3 regions of the Micromonospora sp. NPDC047753 genome follow, and region 2 is predicted to be linked to each of the others. Evidence: riboswitches for the same ligand, from Rfam matches in the RefSeq annotation. Region 2 holds a riboswitch; each other region holds the start of a gene.

Region 1 (3,976 bases), on a different contig from region 2:
ACCGAGGTGGCGTACCGGTAGTTGCCGGCCCCGGCGCAGCCGGCCTGCTCGTCGAGCTTGGCGCAGGTCACGTCACCCAGCGCGGCGATCAAATCGTGTCCACCGAAGGACCGTGGGTCGTAGCCGGTGACCTGGGCGAGGAGGGCGACCTTGCCGATCGCGCCGCCGGCGGCGTAGTCGGTGCCGATGCCGAGCCACGAGTCGACGGTGAACCCGCCGTCACCGACAGCGCCGCCGCCGCGCAGGAACTCGACGATCGCCCGCAGCTTGGCGTCGTTCCCGCCCGTGGCGGCCAGGGCGTACGCGCCGTCGATGCTCAACCCGAAGTCGGGGAAGCCGGGGAACGACTCGTAGTACCTGCCGTCGACCAGATTGGTCGGCGCGACGAGGTAGGACACCCCCTTGACCAGATCGGGTCGCGGTCCGGCCGGCGGCGGCGTCTCACCCAGGGTGGCCAGGTTCTTGCCGGCCAGTGCGAGCGCCGCCGCGCCGGTGGCGGCAAGGTCAGCGTCCGGGTTGCTCGGGTCGGGGTTGAGCCCACCGCCGGTGACGATCCGCCCGACCAGGAAACCGGTGGCGGTGGCAGCCCGGTCGGCGACACCCAGCACGGCGAGGGCCTGCGCGGCGTACCCGGTGGAGTAGGTGTCGGTGACCCCCGCGCCGGTGTACGGCTGGTAACCGCCGTCGGTCTCCTGCGCGCCGGTCAGGAACGCCTTGGCCGAACCGAGCGCGGCATCGTGCGTCGCGCCGAGCGTGTGCAGCGCCAGGACGGCCAGGGTCGTGGCCGCGAGGTCTGGATCACAGGCGTCGGTGGGGCTGCGCCATACACCGGCGAAGGCTCCGGTCGCGCACTGCTGCTCGGTCAGTCGGGTGACGGTCGCGGCCGGCGGGGTGACGCCGGCCCGCTTGAGCGCGAGCAGGGCGGTCGCGTGGGTCAGGGGATCGCTCGATCCGGCGAAGTCACCAGCGGCGGCACAGCCGGCGTCGACGTCGGTCGCGGCGCACACCCGGTCGGTGAGCGTGGCGATCAGGTCACGACCTCCGAACGCGCGCGGATTGCCGCCGGTGATCGTGGTCAACAGCGCGAGGTTGGCGACGTTGGCGATGTGGGGTGCGGCGGTGCCACCGTTCGGGAAGATGGCGGCGTCGACGTGTGCCCGCAGGTAGTCGACGACCTTCGTGAGGGTCTGGTCCTGCCCACCGGTCCCGGCCAGGGCGATGGCGACGGCGACGGTCCGGTAGTAGTCAACGAAACCGTTGTCGACGTGGTCGCCGTCGGCGAGCTGCCCCACGAGGTAACTCGCAACCGCCTTGACCTGCGCTTCCGTCGGGCGCGCCGGTGCGGGCGTCCCGGTCGGGGTCGGAGTCGGGGTCGCGGTCGGAGTCGGGCCGCTCGCGCGCACCGACGCGGGGGTGAAGCTCGGCGCCCCGGTGGCGCCGCCGATGTCGGTGCCGCCGAAGACCCACGCCTCGACCTCACCCGGGCCGGGCCGCTGGGACATCGCGCCGAGTGGACTGTAGGTCCAGTGCTCCTGCCCGGCCGGGGCGATCCAGTAGGACCAGTAGGCCGTCGCCGGCGGCGTCAACTGGCACGCCTCGTCGGCCGGCGCCGGGCGTTCGGCACCGGACTCGAAGGCGGGTGAGCCGATCCGGCAGATGAAACCCGGGCCGTCGTGAGCGGTGCCGGTCGTGGTGAAACCCGCCTCGTGCAGCAGGTCCAGGCCGGTGGTCGGAGTGACGTCGCAGCCCCGCAGCAGCGGCCCGCCCCACGCGCCGAAATCGACCGCGACGATGGCGCCCTGGGTCGGGGTGCAGGACTCAAGCGGATCGGCGATCGCCGCACGGGTCGGCACCACCAGTGCCAACGCGCCGAGCGTCACCGCGGCGACAAACGCCAACCACGGCGCGGAAGTCCGCGACGTTCGACTGACCAGTGGAGACATGGCGACTCTCTCAAGGGGCTAGCGGCGCAGGCGCGGACGCGGACCCCGAGGACAAGTCTCGGAAATCTTGCTCCGCGCCGTGTACCTCGACGGCGCTGCGGTGCACTATCCAGCCAGGTAATCCGACTCGTCCCGAAACGGGACCTACGGCTGCGGGCCAGCGCCGGACTTTGACCGGCTTCCCCTGACTGCTGGATCGCGGTCATCGGACCACAACCGCGACCACCTCGTCAACGCGAGGGCGTGTCATCTACCTAACAGCGCGCGGTAGGGGCTTCCTCCCATACCGTGACCGCGTCATCGCGTGGGGGAACCCGGTGGGAATCCGGGGCTGACGCGCAACGGTGAGGACGGTTGGCCGTCCCGAGCCCGACTACCCACGTGGTGACGCAGCACCTGCGGTATCCGTCCCACGCGTCCTGCGGCCGGCCCGCCCCGCTCCGCCGGCTCTCCCGCTGGGCCCCGGGTCGAGGCAGTCGTGCCCCGTACCCCAAGGAGACCCGATGTCCTCGCGCCTTTCCCCCGGCAGTCGCCGGAGACGTCTCGCGACGGTTCCCGCCGCCGCGCTGATCGCCGCTGTCGTCGCGGTCGCGACCGGTGCCGCACCGGCCGCCGCGACCTCGACGGCGGCGCAGATCGCCACCGCCAAGACCAACGGCGTCGCCTACCTGCGCACCCTGCAGGCCGCAGACGGAAGCTACGCCAGCGGCGGGCTGTCGAACGAATGGGCGTTCAGCGCGTTCGCCCCCGCCGGTGTCGCGGCCGTGGACGTCTACCCCTCCGGCGACACGACCAAGAACGCCCGCACCGTCTACCGCAACCACCTCTCCGCCGCGTCCTGGCCGAGCACCTCCCCCGTCGTCACCGACTACGAGCGCGGCGTCCTGAACGCCTACGCGGCCGGCATCGACCCCGCCCGGGTCTCCCCCGCCCGCAACCTGATCGCCGACACCATCGCCTACTGGCAGACCGGCTCGGCCGGCTACTACGGCCCGCCGGCCAACGTCAACGGCACCGTCTTCGCCACCCTCGCCCTGGCCGGCGCGAAGACCCAGACCGGTGCCGCCCGCGTACCGCAGGCGCTGCTCAACCTGTCGGTCACCCGGATCCGCAACAACCAGCACAACGACGGCGGCTGGACCTTCAGCCAGGCCGAGGGCAACCCCACCCAACTCGCCGCCGCCAGTGACATCGACATGACCGGCGCCGCCATGGCCGCCCTCTGCGTCGCCGGGGTGCCCAACACCGACACCGACATCGTCCAGGCGAAGAACTTCCTCAAGGGCAAGCTCGTCAACGCCTCCGGCGCCTTCACCTCGATGTTCGGCGTCAACACCGACTCCAACGCCTGGGCGGTCTCCGGGCTGAACGCCTGTGGCATCCCAAGCCAGGGCACCGACTTCACCACCACCGCCGGTAAGACCCCGATCGACTTCCTGCGCGCTCAGCAGCTGACCGGCGGCGGGTTCAAGTACCTGCCCACCAACACCACTCCGTCGGCGTACGCCTCGATCGACGCGGTGCGGGCCCTGGCCGGCGCGGGCTACACCGCCGTTCCCCCGACCCCGGTCACCGCCGGGGCGCCCACCTGGGTCGCGGCGAGCGGATTCACCGCCGGCACCGCCAGCCGACTCGCCGTGATCATCGACAACGGCAGCGGCACCATCAAGCCCTGCGCGGTCACTCTGACGCCGACCGCCGCCACCACCACCCTCGGCGCCGTGCTGGACGCCGCCATCGGGTCCGCCACCCCCAGCGGCTGTGTCACCGCCCGCATCCCCACCAGCGGCACCGGCACCATCACCTCGATCAACGGCCTGGCCAACAGCGGCTCCTCCACCTGGAAGGTGTCCAGGGACGGCGGCACCCTGGCCACCGCGACCCGCGGCACGACCGTGACCGTCGGCGACACCCTCTACCTGCGCTACGGCGCCTGACCGTCCAGTAATGGTGCGACCAGCGGCGGTCCGATCGCCCATGGCCGACCGCTTCCACGAGGACGTGGTCGACGACTTCGTCGCCGAGTACGCCGC
Region 2 (5,285 bases):
TCCTACGAAGAATCCTCGTGGTCGAGGCGGACAGGCAGTCCGCTGGCGCTGGTGTAAAGAGAGGTGGGCCGTACGCCGTTGAGACCCAGCGCCAGACGCAATGCCGGGTCGGCAGCCGCGGAGGAACTAATAGTTCAGCATCACATTAATTCAGGAGCTGGTGTATTGTCGGGTCGTGGAGACGCTGACGCATGGGCAGGTACTGGCCCGCTTTGGTCACGCCTTGTCCGACCCGGTCCGGGCTCGGCTCCTGCTCGCGCTGCGCGAAGGCCCTGGCTATCCGGCAAACCTCGCCGAACTATTGGGCACGAGCAGGCAGAACCTGTCCAACCACCTGGCGTGTCTGCGAGGCTGCGGCCTGGTCGTCGCCATACCCGAGGGTCGACGCTCTCGCTACGAACTCGCCGACGCGCGCCTCGCGCACGCCCTGGGTGATCTCCTCGGTCTCGCCCTTGCGGTCGACCCGGCCGCCTGCCCGAGCACCGAGGCCGAGGGCTGCTGCTGATGAGCCTGCCGCACATCTCGCTGACCGCGGCTCCGCCGCCGTCTCGACGGGCGGTGCTGATCCGCCGGGTGCGGCTGTTCGTGGCCGCGACCATCACCTACAACCTCATCGAAGCGGCCGTGGCGATCAGTGCCGGGACGATCGCATCGTCGACCGCGCTGATCGGCTTCGGCCTCGACTCGATCATCGAGGTCGCCTCCGCCGCCGCGGTGGCGTGGCAGTTCTCCGGCCCGAACCATGAACGCCGTGAACGCACCGCGCTGCGCATCATCGCGATCTCGTTCTTCGCCCTCGCCGGCTACGTCGGCATCGAGTCCGTGCGCGCGCTGCTCGGCACCGACCGCCCCGAGCACTCCACGATTGGCCTGCTCCTCGCGGCCGTATCGCTGGCGGTCATGCCGATCCTGTCCGCCGCGCAACGCCGCGCCGGCCGCGAACTCGGCTCCGCCTCCGCGGTCGCCGACTCGAAACAGACCCTGCTGTGCACCTACCTGTCCGCCGTTGTGCTCCTCGGGTTGGCCGTCAACTCGCTGTTCGGCTGGTGGTGGGCCGACCCAGCCGCCGCGCTGACCATCGCCGCCGTCGCGATCAAGGAAGGCCGCGAAGCCTGGCGCGGCGACACCTGCTGCACCCCCACCACAGTGGTAGACGACTCCACTGCACCCGGCTGCGCCGACGGCTGCTGCACCTAACGTGACGACTGGGGCGGGCGCGCCCCGGCGCAGCGCTGGATGAAGGCCCGGAAAGAGCAACGCCTGGTGGTGATTGACGACGGCCCCCGCCGGCGATCACGGAGGCTGGCCTGGTGCCAACAACGTCAGGAACTTTCCCTCCTCCGCCCCCGACTATTCAGATATTGACGGTTATCAGAGGGGTTGCTGGTGAGACGACGGGCAGTGTTGACGGGCGGTGCCGCCGCGAGCGTGGGCACGCTGATCGGCGGGCAGGCGACTGCGGCCACCCCGCGCGATGCGAAAGGGCCTCTGCGGGTACGCATTGTCATGTTCGACGGCGTTGAGGAGCAGGACTTCATCGCGCCGCAGGAAGTGTTCTCGCTGGCCGGGTGGTACAGCAGCAGAAAGATCGACACCGGCTACATGGTGCTCGGCAGGCCTCGCGTCATCACCGCCGCATTCGGCACTCGCGTGACGATCGACCGCGGCTGGCGGCCCGAGGAGGCGGATCTGATCGTCGTACCCGGTGGCGGTCGTCCCGGAGAGCCCGGCATCTGGGCGGAGATCAACAATGGGGCGCTCCCGAAGGCGCTCGCGACGGCACGCCGCCCGGGTCTCACCATCTCGTCACTCTGCACCGGCGCGATCATTCTTGCCGCGGCCGGACTGGTCACCGGCCGTCCCTGCACCACTCACACGGTTGCCAAGAAAGAGTTGGCCGCGCGCGGTGGCGTTGTCAAGAACGCGCGCGTCGTCGACGACGGCGACCTGGTCACCGCCGCCGGCATCACGTCCGGCTTGGATCTGGCGCTGCACCTCGTCGCGCGCGAGCTCAACGCGGACGTCGCTGTCCAGGTCGAAGAGGCCCTTGAATACCAGGCACGGGGCACGGTCTGGACCCGGTGAGGCATTGACGTGGGCCGAGCGCCGGCGTCACCGCTAGTGGTCTGTCTGGGTTGCGGTGTCTCGGCCGCGTTTGATGCCCGCTTCGCTGCCGCCGGTTCCGTCAGCGGCGGCGCAGGACGATCACGTTGTCGGTCACCTCGGCGGACTCGCCGCTCGGGCCGGTCGCGGTGCGGGTGCGGGCCTCGCAGATGACGGTCTGCCAGTGGGACGGCGACCGACAGGTAGCTCACCGAGTACTGACCTTTGGCGGGCAGATGCGCGAGGGCCACCACCGCCGGGAAACCCGTCGTGTACTCGCGAGGCTCGAACTGGCCGTTGACCAGGAAGTACTCCCGTACCGGCTTGTCCAGCGGCTTGGGCTCCCCGTACGTCCAGCCGTTGTCGACCCGGCTGCCGCCCGGGGCGGTGATGGTGAAGTACGCGTTGGCGGCGTCCTTCTCGGTGAAGTACAGCCGCACCGTCGTCAACGGCTCGTTCACAGTGGCGCCGGCCACCGGTGTGGACATGGCGAGGGTCCCGTGAGCCGCGGCCGGCGGAGCGGACGCGAGCAGTGTGACCGCCGAGGCGAGGACGAGCGCGAGCAGGCCCGAGACCATGCGGCCAGGAGACTGAGGGAGACGACGCATCTGAATATCCTCACCGCGGTGAGGCTTTTCGCAAAAGGTCGCGATCTTTTTCCTCAGGTAGCAAAAGTTGGATACGCTGCGGTTCCAGCCCTGTGTCACACATGTGAAAGGCTGTGCCGTCGTCGAGGCGGGGCGGAGTCCTCAACGAGCGTTCGTGTCCGGGTGGACGCGGGTCTCGGTCGCATCGAGGGGCTCAGAGGGTTCGCCCTGGCATGAGGTGGAGGCGCGCCGCGACGTCGTTGGTCCCGCAGGGCGGACATGCCAAGCCCAAATCGCGTACGGAGCCCTAGGATGGACAACGGTGTTGGTTCGCCGTGGCCTGAATGGTCGTGGCGTCGTAAGAGGGAACCCGGTGCGAGACCGGGACTGCCCCGCAGCGGTGAGTGGGAACGACCGCCGTCATCAAGCACTGGGCCGCGAGGTCTGGGAAGCGACGGCCAGTAGGCGACCGAACAGGTCACGCCCGCGAGTCCGAAGACCTGCCAGCGCCGCGCATGCCAGCCGGTGTGCGCCGCCGATGGTCTCTCGGGACGGCCGGGGCGGAAGCCGGTACGCATCCGTACCCCTTCCTTCCCTGCTGTGGCGCGAGTCCTCGGCCGCTTCGAGGGAAGGACCCCCATGAACACCGCATTCGGTCAGAGCACCGTGCTCGGTTATCCGCGCATCGGCGGCAACCGTGAGTTGAAGAAGGCCGTGGAGGCCTACTGGGCGGGTCACATCGACGCGGAGGAGTTGGAGACCACCGGCACCGCGCTACGGGGTGAGGTCTGGCGGGCGCTGCGCGACGCAGGTCTGGACGCGATTCCGTCCAACACGTTCTCCTACTACGACCACGTGCTCGACACCGCCGTGGCCGTCGGCGCCATCCCGCAACGCTTCACCCGCCTCGGCCTGTCCGAGCTGAACACCTACTTCGCGATGGCCCGCGGCGTCGACGCCGAGCCGGCACTGGAGCTCACCAAGTGGTTCGACACGAACTACCACTATCTGGTGCCGGAGGTCGGCGCCGACACCGTCTTCGCGGCGAACCCCGCGAAGGCGTTGCGCGAGTACCGCGAAGCCCGTGACCTCGGCATCGAGAGCCGCCCGGTGCTGGTCGGACCGGCCACGTTCCTACTGCTGTCCAAGCCCGCCGACGGGGGCGGGCAACCGTTTGACCGGTTGGCGGACCTCATCGACGTGTACGCCGACATCCTGGGGACGCTCGCCGACGCCGGAGTGCGGTGGGTGCAGCTGGACGAGCCCGCCTACGTGAGCGACCGCAGCGAGGCTGAGATCGCCGCGCTCCGCGACGCGTACACCCGGTTGGGCGCCGTGCAGCAGCGGCCGAGGATCTTCGTCGCCACCTACTTCGGGGAGCTCGGTGGCGCACTGCCCGCTCTGCTGGACACGCCCGTCGAGGCGATCGGCCTGGACCTGGTCGCCGGGCCCGGCAACCTGCAGCGGCTCGCTGGCGCGGGGCAGTTGCGTGGCAAGACGATCGTCGCCGGGCTTGTCGACGGCCGCAACGTCTGGCGCACCGACGTGCGAGCGGCGATCAGCGCCGGCGCGGCGGTGACCGGGCTCGCCGACCACGTCGCGGTGTCCACATCGTGCTCGCTGCTGCACGTGCCGGTGGACCTGTCCGTCGACACCGCGCTCGATCCGGACCTGCGCCACCGGTTGGCCTTCGCCCGGCAGAAGGTCGACGAGGTCGTCCTGCTGGGTCGGGCGCTGCGCAACGGCACCACGACCCTGCCCGCGCCGCTTGCGTCGGCCCCGCCGGGATGGCATGACGACGGTGTGCGAGGGCGCCTCGCCGCGCTGCGCGGGGTGGACCGGCAGCGCGGCGCCTACCCGCAACGCGCTGCCGCGCAGCAGGCGAGGCTGAGTCTGCCGGCGCTGCCAACGACCACGATTGGCTCGTTCCCACAGACCGACGAGCTGCGCAAGGCCCGCGCCGCGTACCGGGCTGGGCGACTCGACGAGACGGGTTACCAACAGCGGATGCGAGCTGAGGTCGAGCGGGTCATCCGTCTTCAGGAGAGGTTGGGTCTCGACGTGCTGGTGCACGGCGAGCCGGAACGCAACGACATGGTCCAGTACTTCGGCGAGCAGTTGAGCGGGTTCGCCGCCACCGAGCACGGCTGGGTGCAGTCCTACGGCTCCCGCTGCGTACGCCCGCCGATCATCTACGGCGATGTCACCCGCAAGGCACCCATGACCGTCGGTTGGTCCACCTACGCCCAGTCGTTGACCGACAAGCCGGTCAAGGGGATGCTCACCGGTCCGGTGACGATCCTGGCCTGGTCGTTCGTCCGCGCCGACCAGCCGCTCGGCGACACCGCCGATCAGGTCGCGCTCGCCTTGCGCGACGAGTGCCGCGACCTCGAAGCCGCGGGCATCCGGGTGATCCAGGTCGACGAGCCGGCCCTGCGCGAGACGCTGCCGTTGCGCAAGGCCGACCGGAATGCCTACCTGGACTGGGCGGTCGGCGCGTTCCGTCTGGCGACCTCCGGCGTCGCCGACGGCACCCAGATCCACACCCATCTGTGCTACTCGGAGTTCGGCGAGGTCATCACCGCCATCGACGCT
Region 3 (3,976 bases), on a different contig from region 2:
GGTCGCCGCCAGGCAGGCGGCCTCGCACTCCAGCAGCCGGCGGACGGTGTGGATGTGCCGAGGGTCGCCCTGGCCCTGGAAGTCGACCACGAAATTCATCGGGGCCAGCAGCTGTGGCGCGTCGAGGTTGGTGACGTAGGTGCCGTCGCCCTGACGGATGTTGACGATCCCCAGGATCGACAGGGCCGACATCCCCTCGCGCAGGGAACCTCGCGAGACACCGAGCTGCTCGGCGAGGTCCTTCTCGATGGGCAACCGGTCCCCGGGCCGGAACTGCCCTTCGAGGATCATCCGTTTGATGCCGTTGACCACTTCGTCCGTGCGAGACATGATTCCCCTAACGGCCGGCGGGGGTGGCCTTCCCACCCGCGATCACGTACGCCGCCTCCGGAGATGACACGGTAGTCGGGTCTGTCGCCGCCCAGTAGTGGCCGTCGGGAAACCGGTAGAGCGCCACCGACTCCTGACGCATCCGGGTGGAGTAGCCGGGCTGGCCGGGCAGGACGTATCCGCTGCCGGAACCGGTGTCGCGGATGATGCAGGGATCGGTGAAGTGTTCGTGCAGGTGGTCGACGAACTCGGTGACCCGGTTGGTGAGGTCCCCCGAGATCGCGACGTAGTCGAGCACCGACACGTGTTGGACCATCTCGCACAGCCCGACACCGCCGGCGTGCGGGCACACCGGGACGTTGAACTTCGCGGCGAGCAGCAGCACGGCGACGATCTCGTTGATGCTGGCCAACCTGCCGGTGTCGAGCTGGCAGAAGTCGATGGCCTCGGCCTGGAAGAGCTGCTTGAACATCACCCGGTTGTGGCAGTGTTCGCCGGTGGCGACGCCGATCGGAGCGACGGCGCGGCGGACGGCCGCGTGGCCCAGGATGTCGTCGGGGCTGGTCGGCTCCTCGATCCACAGTGGCGTGAAGCGGGCGAGGGCGGTGACCCACTCGATGGCCTGACCGACGTCCCACACCTGGTTGGCGTCGATCATCAGGTTGCGATCCGGGCCGAGGATCTCCCGTGCGATCGCGCACCGGCGGATGTCGTCGTCGAGGTTGGCGCCCACCTTGAGCTTGACGTAGCCGTAGCCGGTGTCGACCGCCTCCTGGCACAGTCGGCGCAGCTTGTCGTCGCCGTAGCCGAGCCAGCCCGCCGAGGTGGTGTAGGCGGGGTAGCCGGTCCGGTCGAGCTCGGCGAGGCGGGCGGCCTTTGTGCTCTCCTTGGCCCGCAGGATGGCCAGTGCCTCGTCGCGGGTCAGCGCGTCGGACAGGTAGCGCAGGTCCGCGATGTCGACGAGTTGCTCGGGGGTCATGTCGACGAGCAGCCGCCACAGCGGCTTGTCGGCGACCCGGGCGACCAGGTCCCATGACGCGTTCAACACGGCGGCGAGGGACAGGTGGACGACGCCCTTCTCGGGGCCGAGCCACCGCAGTTGCGAGTCGGAGGTGAGCAGGCGGTAGACCGCGCCCATGTCCGCTGCCATCGTTGCCACGTCCTGGCCCACGAGGAGCTGTGCCTGGTGGACTGCCGCCGCCGCGACGATGTCGTTGCCCCGTCCGATGGTGAAGGTCAGGCCGTGCCCCGCGAGTGGCGCGCCCACGCCGTCGACGCCGTCGGTGTGCAGGACGACGTAGGCCGCCGAGTAGTCGCCGTCCTTGTTCATGGCGTCTGACCCGTCAGCGGTCAGGGAGGTGGGGAAGCGGACGTCTTCGACGGTGACGGCAGTGATCTGCGGCATGCGCTCCTCGCCCGGCTAGGCTAAAGATCAGATGATCACTGGGAGTATACGGAGGGCTGCTCCAGCGCGTCAACGTTGTCGATCACCTCGGACGTGCAGACATATGATGTTTACCCTCTCGGGTCGAGCCGCCTTGACTCCGATCATGCCGGTTGGCGGGCCAAGGTGCCACGCGCGGCGGACCCTGGTGATTGGATGTTCCGGCTCGCCGCGAGGCATCGACGGCGACGTATGGGCGTGGTCTCCAGTGCCGTGGCCTCGATACGTCAAATCTTTGTCGAATGTCGACACCAGTGCGCAGAGCCCCGTCTCCGGCGCCCGGCGTCGGTCGGCCGCAGCGTGCTCCCGGGGGTTGGTGACGGTGGTCACCGCATCGCCGCCGACACGCCCGAGACCGACATGTGGGGTGTGACAACGACTGCGTCCCTATATATGGTGTCGAGCGCAGCTGGTTCGGCCGCTCATCCGGTGCGGTCGAGGCAACAGGGAACCCGGTGGAAATCCGGGACTGTCCCGCAGCGGTGAGTGGGAACGACAGCCGTCATCAGCACTGGGCCACCATCGGCCTGGGAAGCGACGGCCAGTAGGAGACCGGCGAGCCCGGTCGTGCCCGCGAGTCCGAAGACCTGCCAGCGCGCCGCGTACCCCACCCGGGTGGGCGGCGGTCCGAGGCCGCGTGGGACGGCTGACGCCACCTGACCCACGCCGGGGCCGGCGTGGCGTCCGTCGGTGTCTGTCTCCTCGCGTCCGGGCCACCAGGTCTCGAACTCCGAGGAGCGAGTGGTGACAGTCACCGAGGTAGTCCCGGCCAGCGGCGACGCGACAGTGCGGCGGACGCCGATGCAGGTCCGCAAGCGCGACGGCGGCACCGAACCCGTGGACGTGAACAAGATCGTCCGGGCGGTCGAGCGGTGGGCCGACGACCTGACCGACGTCGACCCGTTGCGGGTGGCCACCCGCACCATCAGCGGCCTCTACGACGGCGCGACCACTGCCGAACTCGACCGGCTGTCCATCCAGACCGCCGCCGAGATGATCGGTGAGGAGCCGCAGTACTCGCGTCTGGCCGCGCGGCTGCTGGCCGGCTACGTCGACAAGGAGGTGCGGCGACAGGGCATCACCTCGTTCAGCGCGGCGATCCGGGTCGGCCACGCCGAGGGCCTGATCGGTGACGACACCGCCGCGTTCGTCGCCACACACGCCGCGACGCTCGACCACGCCATCGACCCGGACGGCGACCGCCGGTTCGAGTATTTCGGCCTGCGCACGGTGTACGACCGCTACCTGTTGCGCCACCCCATCAGCCGACTGGTGCTGGAGACCCCGCAGTACTGGCTGCTGCGGGTGGCCTGCGGCCTGTCCCGGACGGCGGACGAGGCGGTCGACTTCTACCGGCTGATGTCCAGCCTGGCCTACCTGCCCAGCTCACCGACCTTGTTCAACTCCGGCACCCGGCACACCCAGATGTCCTCCTGCTACCTGGTCGACTCCCCGCTCGACGAGCTGGACTCGATCTACGCCCGGTACGCCCAGGTCGCCAACCTGTCCAAGTTCGCCGGGGGCATCGGCATCGCGTACTCCCGGGTCCGCTCCCGGGGCGCGCTGATCCGGGGCACGAACGGGCAGTCCAACGGGATCGTGCCGTGGCTGCGCACGCTGGACGCGAGCGTCGCCGCGGTCAACCAGGGTGGCCGACGCAAGGGCGCTGCCTGCGTCTACCTGGAGCCGTGGCACCCGGACATCGAGGAGTTCCTGCAACTGCGGGACAACACCGGCGAGGACGCCCGCCGTACCCACAACCTGAACCTGGCCAACTGGGTGCCGGACGAGTTCATGCGCCGGGTCGAGGCCGACGAGCTGTGGTCGCTGTTCGACCCGCACGAGGTGCCCGAGCTGCCCGACCTGTGGGGGGAGCGGTTCGACACCGCGTACCGGCAGGCCGAGGCGCAGGGCCGCTACGTGCGGCAGGTCCCGGCCCGGGAGCTGTACGGGAAGATGATGCGGACCCTCGCCCAGACCGGCAACGGCTGGATGACCTTCAAGGACGCGTCGAACCGGCTCTGCAACCAGACCGCCGAGCCGGGCAACGTGGTGCACCTGTCCAACCTCTGCACCGAGATCGTCGAGGTGTCCAGTGACGCCGAGACCGCCGTGTGCAACCTCGGCTCGGTGAACCTCGCCGCCCACCTCACCGCCGACGGCATCGACTGGGAGCGGCTGCGCGCCACGGTGCGGACCGCG

The links. Region 2 has a riboswitch for cobalamin ahead of metE (5-methyltetrahydropteroyltriglutamate--homocysteine S-methyltransferase). Riboswitches for the same ligand answer to the same signal wherever they lie in the genome.
Region 1: linked by a shared signal. The riboswitch ahead of ABZ749_RS30670 (prenyltransferase/squalene oxidase repeat-containing protein) and the one ahead of metE (5-methyltetrahydropteroyltriglutamate--homocysteine S-methyltransferase) in region 2 are both predicted to bind cobalamin.
Region 3: linked by a shared signal. The riboswitch ahead of ABZ749_RS17360 (ribonucleoside-diphosphate reductase subunit alpha) and the one ahead of metE (5-methyltetrahydropteroyltriglutamate--homocysteine S-methyltransferase) in region 2 are both predicted to bind cobalamin.

Annotation. Positions count from the first base shown of each region.
Region 1 is NZ_JBEYSL010000551.1:23-3,998, reverse strand. It holds partial or broken gene ABZ749_RS30670 (prenyltransferase/squalene oxidase repeat-containing protein) at 1-1,898, opposite strand, end outside; cobalamin riboswitch at 2,038-2,168, opposite strand; cobalamin riboswitch at 2,221-2,343, shown strand; gene ABZ749_RS30665 (prenyltransferase/squalene oxidase repeat-containing protein) at 2,447-3,880, shown strand; partial or broken gene ABZ749_RS30660 (hypothetical protein) at 3,921-3,976, shown strand, end outside.
Region 2 is NZ_JBEYSL010000312.1:639-5,923, reverse strand. It holds gene ABZ749_RS23390 (metalloregulator ArsR/SmtB family transcription factor) at 176-505, shown strand; gene ABZ749_RS23385 (cation transporter) at 505-1,197, shown strand; gene ABZ749_RS23380 (DJ-1/PfpI family protein) at 1,429-2,085, shown strand; partial or broken gene ABZ749_RS23375 (copper resistance protein CopC) at 2,358-2,591, opposite strand; cobalamin riboswitch at 3,000-3,213, shown strand; gene metE (5-methyltetrahydropteroyltriglutamate--homocysteine S-methyltransferase) at 3,330-5,285, shown strand, end outside.
Region 3 is NZ_JBEYSL010000186.1:235-4,210, reverse strand. It holds gene ABZ749_RS17370 (FadR/GntR family transcriptional regulator) at 1-330, opposite strand, end outside; gene ABZ749_RS17365 (enolase C-terminal domain-like protein) at 338-1,735, opposite strand; cobalamin riboswitch at 2,168-2,384, shown strand; partial or broken gene ABZ749_RS17360 (ribonucleoside-diphosphate reductase subunit alpha) at 2,576-3,976, shown strand, end outside.